Regions from separate parts of the Rhizobium sp. NPDC092011 genome, predicted to be linked through region 2. Evidence: riboswitches for the same ligand, from Rfam matches in the RefSeq annotation. Region 2 holds a riboswitch; each other region holds the start of a gene.
What was found. A riboswitch is a leader RNA that binds a small molecule or an ion and turns the genes downstream of it on or off. The one in region 2 is predicted to bind thiamine pyrophosphate.
Positions count from the first base shown of each region.

Region 1: another riboswitch for thiamine pyrophosphate. It lies ahead of thiM (hydroxyethylthiazole kinase); the one in region 2 lies ahead of thiB (thiamine ABC transporter substrate binding subunit).
Region 3: another riboswitch for thiamine pyrophosphate. It lies ahead of thiC (phosphomethylpyrimidine synthase ThiC); the one in region 2 lies ahead of thiB (thiamine ABC transporter substrate binding subunit).

Region 1 is NZ_JBIVSO010000001.1:1,545,967-1,549,239, reverse strand. It holds gene yghU (glutathione-dependent disulfide-bond oxidoreductase) at 1-88, opposite strand, end outside; gene ACIQJ2_RS07080 (DUF1127 domain-containing protein) at 583-729, opposite strand; TPP riboswitch at 965-1,061, shown strand; gene thiM (hydroxyethylthiazole kinase) at 1,109-1,912, shown strand; gene thiE (thiamine phosphate synthase) at 1,909-2,544, shown strand; gene thiD (bifunctional hydroxymethylpyrimidine kinase/phosphomethylpyrimidine kinase) at 2,541-3,273, shown strand, end outside.
Region 2 is NZ_JBIVSO010000004.1:393,531-396,803, forward strand. It holds gene ACIQJ2_RS20145 (MDR family MFS transporter) at 1-1,327, shown strand, start outside; TPP riboswitch at 1,495-1,611, shown strand; gene thiB (thiamine ABC transporter substrate binding subunit) at 1,662-2,690, shown strand; gene thiP (thiamine/thiamine pyrophosphate ABC transporter permease ThiP) at 2,701-3,273, shown strand, end outside.
Region 3 is NZ_JBIVSO010000011.1:84,560-87,832, forward strand. It holds gene ACIQJ2_RS29910 (porin) at 1-703, opposite strand, end outside; TPP riboswitch at 1,387-1,518, shown strand; gene thiC (phosphomethylpyrimidine synthase ThiC) at 1,611-3,273, shown strand, end outside.

The DNA.
Region 1 (3,273 bases), on a different contig from region 2:
TCGGGCGGTTGATGTTGGCGAACTGGCCGCCATTGGCTTTGTTCCAGGTCCAGATCTTCGGCGGCGTGTATTCGGCAGAACCGGTCATAGGCATCCTCCTTTTGGGGTGAATCAGATTTGGGAGCGATCTTCGATGTAGCGCGCTACGCTCGTCGCACATAGGGACGCCCGTTCATTTTTACGAGAGCCACCGCACTGCTTTTCCAAAGCTCTTGGCTGAAACGAAAAAAGCCTGCCGCGGGAGGAGGTGCGGCAGGCTTTCGGCAATAGTTGAACAGCGCTCGGGAGGAGGAATGGCGCTGTTCGAGCAGACGACCCTGGGAGGAGGAGTGGGCGTCTGCAAAGCGAAGGATGCGGGAGGAGGTGCGTCACTTCGATGACCTGAACATAGCAGTCTTTTGCTCAGTGGATAGGCATTTCTTTGCACGACAGCTATGCGTTATGCGAAAACCGGCACGCTCGACTGAAGCATATTTTAGCAACGAGCTAGGTCGAGACCGTCACGCAGACAAAACAAAAGCGCCTGCTCGGGAGAAAGCAGGCGCCTGAAGAATAGAGCTGATCACTTAGCCGTGGCTGCTATCAGCCAGCGATGGCTGCGCGGGCGACATTGCGGATTTCGCCGCGCTCGATGCCGAGATCGTGCAGTTCGCGCGTGGTCATACGGCCCAGTTCAGCGACCGTCTGACGGTACTTGCGCCAGTTGTTGAAAGAGCGTGCTACGTTCATGATGATCCCCTTTCCTTGGGCATTCGAAGCTGAGCTGCCGTGCTTGGCGCTTCGTTCGCTTCGATGAGAAATATATAGCTTAAGCCCCTCGCTTTTTGCAGAGCCAAGGCGTCACTGCACCCATGCGCCAGATGCATGGATCATTCAGACAATCAGCCACCTCGTTCCGGGTGATCGGCGCCGGCCCTCGCGATTTGCTGATGACAGGGCAGCCATTGTCTGCGACAAGGGAAGGATTGAGAGACAGGGGCGTCCACCGTATGGCGGGCTGAGAAGTACCCTTTGAACCTGAACCAGATCATGCTGGCGGAGGGAGTCGCTCGGGGCTTTGCAACATGCTCGTGCCCCTATGCGCCTCGCCCGCCTGAAAAGGGGCGATATGCAAGACCAAATCAATCTCGGAGCTCTGCTCGACACCATGCGCCGGAGCCCGCCGCTGGTACAATGCATCACCAATTTCGTGGCAATGAATATCGCCGCCAACGTGATGCTTGCCGCCGGCGCCTCACCCGCCATGGTCCATGCCGAAGAAGAAGCCGGCGAGTTCGCCACCATCTCCGGAGCGCTCACGGTCAACATCGGTACGCTCTCGGCCGGCTGGCTCGCGGGCATGCTTGCGGCTGCACGTTCGGCAAATCAGGCAGGTAAGCCCTGGGTTCTCGATCCGGTGGCGCATTATGCAACCGGATTCCGCCGTGGGGCAGTCACGCAATTGCTTGAGTTGCGGCCGACGATCATCCGTGGCAACGCCTCTGAAATCATAGCCCTTACCGGTGGCAATAGCCGCGGTCAGGGCGTCGACAGCCGCGATCCTGTCGACATGGCAGAGGATTCGGCGAGACAGCTCGCCAGCCGGCATGGATGCGTGGTCGCAGTGACCGGTGCGACCGACTTCGTGACCGATGGCCACAAGGCGCAACGCATAGAAGGCGGGTCGCCGCTGATGCCCCGGATTACCGCACTCGGCTGCTCGTTGACCTGCCTTGTCGGAGCTTTCGCCGCAACCGCACCCGACAACCCGTTCGACGCGACGGTCGCCGCCCTCGCTGTCTTTGGCGTTGCGGGAGAACAGGCCGGAGCGGCAGCCGATGGTCCTGGCTCCTTCTCCTGGCGCTTTCTCGACGCGCTGGCCGCCCTTGACGCGGAGACGCTGACTGCCAAAGCGAGGATCGTCGCAGCATGAAAAATTTCGACCTCTCCCTTTATCTCGTTCTCGATCCTGTGCTCTGCGCTGACATCGGCATGATCGAAACCGCGCGCGCTGCCGTTGCCGGCGGCGCAACGATCGTCCAGCTGCGCGACAAACACGCCTCGACCACGACCATGATCGAGACGGGAATCGCCCTCAAACAGGTGCTCGCCGGAAGCGGCGCGCGCCTCATTATCAATGATGATGTCGAGGCAGCCATCGCAATTGGCGCGGATGGCCTGCATATCGGGCAGGAAGATCTGAACGCCCAAGACGCCCGCCGCATGATCGGCCCCGACATGATCCTCGGCCTTTCTGTAGAGACCGAGGCTCTCGCCTCGGCGATCGACGCCGAAATCGTCGACTATGCCGGCATAGGCCCGGTCTTTGCGACACCGACCAAGCCGGATCACAAGCAGCCGATCGGCTTTGACGGTCTTGCCCGGATCATCAAGCTTTGCCCGGTTCCGACGGTCGCTATCGGTGGCCTGAAAGCCAAGCACGTTGCCGAGGCGCTGACGGCAGGCGCGGAAGGAGTCGCGATGGTTTCGGCCATCTGCGGTCAGCCTGATCCGAAGGCTGCGACAATCTTCATCGCCAATGCCATCAAGGAGGCCAGCAAATGATCCGCAATGTCCTGTCCATCGCCGGTTCCGATCCTTCCGGCGGCGCCGGTATTCAGGCCGATCTCAAAACATTCTCGGCTCTCGGCGTTTACGGAATGGCAGCCCTGACGGCGTTGACGGCGCAGAATACGCAGGGCGTTTCCGGAGTTCATCCGGTGCCTCCCGCATTTGTCGGCGATCAGATCGAGGCGATCTTTGCCGAAATACGCGTGGATGCCGTCAAGATCGGCATGATCGCAAATGCAGCGATTGCAGCCGTCGTTGCCGACATTTTGAAGCGGCACCCCGATGTTCCGGTTGTGCTCGATCCCGTTATGATCGCCAAGGGCGGCGCGGCTCTTCTTGCGGCCGATGCCGTCGATGTCCTGAGCCGTCGATTGCTGCCGCTTGCGACCGTCGTGACGCCGAACCTGCCGGAGGCAGCAGCCCTGCTGCACGAGGCCGAAGCAACGAGCCGGGAAGATATGGCGCGCCAGGCACTCGCGCTCTCAGAGCTCGGTCCCGTCGCCGTGCTCGTCAAGGGTGGTCACCTCGACGGGAACGAGAGCCCCGACGTGCTGGCCAGTGGCGGAAACGTCACCTGGTTCGAGGCCGACCGGCTGCCGACCAAGAACACGCATGGAACCGGATGCACCCTTTCCAGTGCGATTGCTGCCGAGATCGCCAAGGGCTCGCCGCTTCCGCAAGCCATTGCCTCGGCCAAGGACTATCTCGCCCGGGCGGTCGCCG
Region 2 (3,273 bases):
GCCTGTCTACGGCAAGCTCGGCGATCTCTTCGGCCGCAAATATGTGATGATGACGGCGATCGCCATCTTCACCGTCGGCTCCGCCGTCTGCGGCCTTGCCGTGTCGATGAACACGCTGATTGCCGCCCGCGTTCTGCAGGGCTTCGGCGGCGGCGGCATCATGGTCTCGATCTTCGCCGTCAATGCCGACCTCTTCGAGCCGCGCGAACGTGCCCGCTACCAAAGCTATTCCAGCCTCGTTCTGATGGCCTCCGGCGCCGTCGGTCCCGTTCTCGGCGGTACGATGAGCGATCTGTTCGGCTGGCGTTCGATCTTCCTCGTCAACGTGCCGATCGGCTTCCTCGTACTGACCGGCCTCGCATTCATGCTGCCCTACCGCAAGCCTGCCCGTCGACCGAAGATCGATTATGCCGGTGCAATCGTCCTTGCCTTGACCACAACGAGCATCGTGCTTGCGGCCGACGGCAGCGAGCTGTTCGGATCGCTCTTGTCGCCGCAATGTCTCGGCATCATCGCTTTCGGCGTCATCTGTGCCATCACCTGGGTCTTCATCGAGCGCCGCGCGCCGGAACCCATCGTGCCGATGACGCTTTTCCGCAACCCGACATTCGGACTTCTGTTGATCATCTCGATCACCAGCGGCGCCGTCGCCATCGGCATGGTCAACTACTTCGCGCTGTTCCTGCAGACCACGACGGGACTTTCGCCCTCGATGACCGGGTTGCTGTTCATCCTGCTGACCGGAGGCCTCGTCTGCGGCTCTCTGTCCGCCGGGCGGTTGATCGCGGCAAGAGGACGCTACAAGCCCTTTGCCATCGCCAGCGCCACCTGCAGCACGATCGCCTTTGCCTCGCTCGCCTTCGTTCATGCCGGAACGTCCATCGCAATCCTCGGCGCCCTGATGCTGTTGCACGGCATCGGCATCGGCCTTGCCCAGCAAGTGCCTGTCATCGGCGTGCAGAATGCTGCCGGCAGTCGCGACGTCGGCGCCGCCACCGGTGCCGTGACACTATCGCGCATGGGCGGCGCGTCGATCGCCATCTCTATCTACGGCGCTATCATTGCCGCCAAGCTCGGGAATGTCGGCACTTCGATTTCAGGCGTTGCCGACATCGAGCAATTGACGCCGAAGATGATGGCCGCCTTGCCGGAAGCCACCCGCGAAGCCGTCGCCAACGCCTATGCAAGTGCCTTCAGCCCGCTGTTCATGACGGCCGCCGGCATCTGCCTGCTCGGTCTGCTGACGTCTCTCACGCTGAAAAACGTGCAGCTTCCCGGCGCCAGCAAGAAGCACGAAAGCCCGGCCGTAGCGGAAGCTGCCGAGTAGAGCGTTTCCGGGAAAAACGCGCAGCGGCTTTCCGTCCGGAACGCACAACAAAGACAACGAGCGTTTTCGCGCTTCAATGAAATGCGGAAGCGCTCTGGTTTTCTGCCCTGCAATCGACAGGCGAATCATTTCCCTTGTCATCCCTTCGTCACGGGGCTAAATCTGCCGACGCTCTAACGGGGTGCCTTATGTCCTATCGGATATCTGGCTGAGAGGCTTTCACCGGCCAACCCGCGGAACCTGATCCGGTTAACACCGGCGGAGGGATTAGACGCGTGACGAAATCATAGCGCCCTTTTCCCCTTCCAGACGAAACCAAAGAGGAGGCGCTGTCATGCACGACCGTTCGCTAATGTCATTCATCACCGGCCTGGCACTCGCCGCCGGAACGACGTTTTTCGCCGCCCAGCCTGCCGCTGCCGCCGACAAGACGCTGACCATCTACACCTATGAGAGCTTCACCTCCGAGTGGGGTCCCGGCCCGAAGGTGAAAGCCGCCTTCGAAAAGACCTGCGGCTGCACGGTCAATTACGTCAGTGTCACCGATGGTGTGGCTCTCCTGTCCCGGCTCAAACTCGAAGGCGCCGGCACCAAGGCCGATGTCGTCCTCGGCCTCGATACCAATCTCGTCGACGAAGCCAAGGATACCGGCCTGTTCGACGCAAGCGGTGTCGACACATCGGCCCTCAGGGTTCCCGGCGACTTCAAGGATGATGTGTTCGTGCCTTATGATTACGGCCATTTCGCCGTCATCTACGACACGCAGACGATCAAGAATCCGCCTAAGAGCATGAAGGATCTCGTCGAGGGTGACCCCAAGCAGAAGATCGTCATCGAGGATCCGCGCACCTCGACGCCTGGCCTCGGCCTGCTGCTCTGGGTAAAGTCGATCTATGGCGACAAGTCAGCCGATGCCTGGGCCAAACTCAAGGGCCGCATCCTGACGGTAACGCCTGGCTGGTCGGAGGCTTACGACCTCTTCACCAAGGGCGAAGCGCCGATGGTGCTCTCCTACACGACATCGCCGGCCTATCACATGATCGAGGACAAAACCGATCGCTATCAGGCGGCAGCCTTCTCCGAAGGACATTACATCCAGATCGAGGTCGCCGGCCTCATCAAGTCGTCGCAGAACAAGGATCTTGCTCGCGACTTCCTGAAATTCATGATCTCTCCCGGCTTCCAGGACATCATCCCCACCAGCAACTGGATGATGCCGGTTTCCGCGACCTCGACGCCATTGCCGGACGCTTTCGGCAAGCTCGTGGTGCCGTCGAAGACCTTCCTCATGAGCCCCGCTGACGTCGATAAGAACCGCAAGGCCTGGATCGACGAGTGGCTGACGGCCACCAGCGGCAACTGATATCGCGACCATGCTCACGGCATCCGAAAGAAGGCGCGCCATTTCCGGTGGGGCGCTCAGCCTTGCTGGCATCGCACTTTTCGTCGGGATCGCCGTTGTGATCCTGCTTGCCGCCGGTATCGAATCCGGCGGCGACACTACGCTCGCCGATCCCTATCTGCTGCGCGTGCTGCGCTTCACGCTGCTGCAGGCAACATTATCAACGCTGTTATCCGTGGCACTTGCCATGCCCATCGCCCGCGCCTTGGCCCGCCAGCCGCGCTTTCCCGGCCGGCTGTGGCTGATCCGGCTGATGGCCGTGCCCATGGGTCTGCCTGTCTTGATCGGCGCGCTCGGCCTGCTCGGCATTTGGGGTCAGCGCGGATTGCTCAATCAGGCGCTCGCAGCCCTCGGCCTGTCGGAACCCGTCAGCATTTATGGCCTGACGGGCATTCTGCTGGCGCATGTCTTCTTCAACATGCCGCTCGCCTGCCGGCTGATGCTCGCCGGGCTGGAGCGTGTCCCCGCGGAATATTGGCTCGTGGCCGGCGGCCTCGGCATGAAATCCGGCTCGGTCTTCCGCTTCATCGAGTGGCCCGTGCTG
Region 3 (3,273 bases), on a different contig from region 2:
CGATCGAGTCGTAACCGCCGACGACCTTGAAGCCCCATGCGCCGGACTTGAAGCCAGCACCGGCAACAACGTCAGGAGCGTAATGGTTGGACTTGTCGTCCGTCCACCAGCTGGAACCGTAAGAGGCGCCCGAGCCGCTGGAGTTCGAGTCTTCGAGCGAGACCATAGCCGTGAAGCCGTTGCCTGCATCGTAGTTGTACGTCAACTGGTTCAGCTCGTACGGGCCGTCATAGATCACGTCGTCGTTGATGACGTCGCCAGCGTAACCGATGTACGAGTTGTACTGCGAGTCAGCCTTACCGACGAGGAAACCACCGAGGCTGATGTTGGCGAACAGCAGCTTCGTAGCGGTGGAGTTGCCGTCATTCCAATCCCAACGGATGACCGTGTTGGTCTTCAGCGGGCCGTATTCCGTGTCCGTTGCAGTGTCGACACTGAGTTCCGCACGAGTGTGCCAGAGCGTGCCGTTCTTGCTGTTCGGGTTGTAAGCGTCGAACCACTGACCTTCAGAACGGACGCGGCCGCCGATCTTGAGGCAGGTTTCCGTGCCCGGGATGAAGAAGTAGCCAGCACCATATGCGTCGCAGATGCGAACGTATTCCAGCGGCTCGGGCTCAGCGGCAACGATAGCGTCGGCTGCATGGGCACCGGATACTGCTGCCAGCGCAGCAGCGGAGCCGAGAAGAAGGCTCTTGATGTTCATTATAAACTCCTGGTTTTAATATGCATTTCTAACTTACCGCGAGTGCAAAGCTGCAATACCACCTCAAATTCGGTTCGGTCGAAACGCGACAGGCAGCCCGGCAGATACACACATAATGTTGGCTTGAGTCCCCTCTAACCTCCATACTTGACCCCGCGGCAAAGGCGTTGAAATGCCTCTACCGATCCGGACGATCACTCGCCCGTAAGACAGCTTGTGTCCTGCTTCTGAGTTACAAACAGTCCGTATGTTTGTCAATTATGTGAAACTCGACTGGCTATTAGTCTTGGAAGCTGTTGCCTAAATGCAACTGACGCCTGCGCCGCACCGACAGCTCCTCCGGCAGATGGAAAAAACGCGCCGAATACGTTGCCGCAGCGCGAAAAGCGATTGCTCGATAAATCTCGGTAAGCCCGGATGGCGATCGAAGCTAGTAACGAGGCGCGACAATCCACCATCTGTGGTGGAACTATTTGGACGGACATTGGAGAGTTGCGACCATGGGCAATTCGCATATCGGCCAAACGATCGCATACAGCCTCGATCAAACAACGCTTCCGGCGGCGTTTCCCCTCTCAAACGACTTCAACAGCTTTATTGCCGAGACGCTGTCTTTTCGGGCGGAGACAAACGGGACCATCCTTGCAGGGTTGACAGCAGCCGAAGAGAAGGCTTAGCCTTTCGACATTCACCAGGGGGGTCCCGGCAAGGGGCTGAGATACTGCTGGACAATACGACTTTGTCGATTGTGGCGCAGTGACCCGTTGAACCTGATCCAGTTCATACTGGCGTAGGGACGGTGCAAGCGCTCGAAGGCTTCGGATTCCCGCGTGGATTCCACGGCCGGCGTCTTTCCATCATTCCGGCTGATGACTGGGTCTCCAACTGCAACTTGGAGCCTCAAACCATGACCATTGCCGCAAAAAACATCACCCCGACCGTTACCACCGGCCCCTTGCCGGCATCGCGGAAGATCTACATCCCCGGCGACATCCACAGCGATATCCGTGTGCCGATGCGCGAAATCAGCGTCCATCCGACAGCGGGCGAACCGCCTGTCATCGTCTACGATTCGTCCGGCCCTTACACGATCGCAGGCGAAGACATCCGCATCGAACAGGGCCTGCCTCAGCTGCGCCGAGACTGGGTGCTCGCTCGAGGTGATGTCGAGGCCTACGAGGGCCGCCATATCCGCCCTGAAGACAACGGCTTCGTCAGCGCCGACAGGTTGACACCGGAATTTCCCGGGCAGCGCCAAGCTTTGCGGGCCAAGGACGGCAAGGCCGTCACCCAGCTTGCCTATGCGCGAGCCGGCATCATCACGCCGGAAATGGAATTCATCGCCATCCGCGAGAATCTCGGTCGCAAGGCCAGCGCCGAGGCCATGATTCGCGATGGCGAAAGCTTCGGCGCCCATATTCCCGACCACGTGACGGCGGAATTCGTCCGCCAGGAAGTCGCCGCCGGCCGGGCGATCATCCCGGCCAACATCAACCACCCCGAAAGCGAGCCGATGATCATCGGCCGGAATTTCCTGGTGAAGATCAACGCCAATATCGGCAATTCGGCCGTCACCTCCTCGATGGCGGAGGAAGTCGAAAAGATGGTCTGGGCTGCCCGATGGGGTGCGGATACCGTGATGGATCTATCGACCGGGCGCAACATCCACAATATCCGCGAGTGGATTATCCGCAATTCGCCGCTCCCGATCGGCACGGTACCGCTCTATCAGGCGTTGGAAAAGGTTGGCGGCATCGCCGAGGACCTCACCTGGGAGATCTATCGCGATACGCTGATCGAACAGGCCGAACAGGGCGTCGATTACTTTACGATCCATGCCGGCGTGCGCCTGCATTACATTCCGCTGACCGTCAATCGCGTCACCGGCATCGTCTCGCGCGGCGGCTCGATCATGGCCAAGTGGTGTCTCCATCATCATCGCGAGAGCTTTCTCTACGAACATTTCGCCGAAATCTGCGACATCTGCCGCGCCTATGACGTCTCCTTCTCGCTCGGCGACGGCCTGCGCCCCGGTTCGATCGCCGATGCCAACGACGCGGCGCAATTCGCCGAGCTGGAAACGCTGGGCGAGCTGACGAAGATCGCCTGGGCAAAGGATTGTCAGGTGATGATCGAAGGCCCGGGCCATGTCCCGATGCATAAGATCAAAGCAAACATGGACAAGCAGCTCGCTGTCTGCGGCGAGGCGCCCTTCTATACGCTCGGACCGCTAACGACGGATATCGCACCGGGCTATGACCACATCACCTCGGGCATCGGCGCGGCAATGATCGGCTGGTTCGGCACGGCCATGCTCTGCTACGTCACGCCGAAGGAGCATCTCGGCCTGCCTGACCGCAACGACGTCAAGACCGGCGTCATCACCTATAAGATTGCCGCCCATGCGGCCGACCTCGCCAAGGGTCATCCGGCGGCACAGGTGCGGGACGATGCGCTATCGCGCGCCCGTTTTGAGTTTCGTTGGGAAGATCAGTTCAACCTGTCGCTCGACCCCGATACCGCCCGCAGCTTCCACGACGAGACCTTGCCGAAGGAAGCGCACAAGGTTG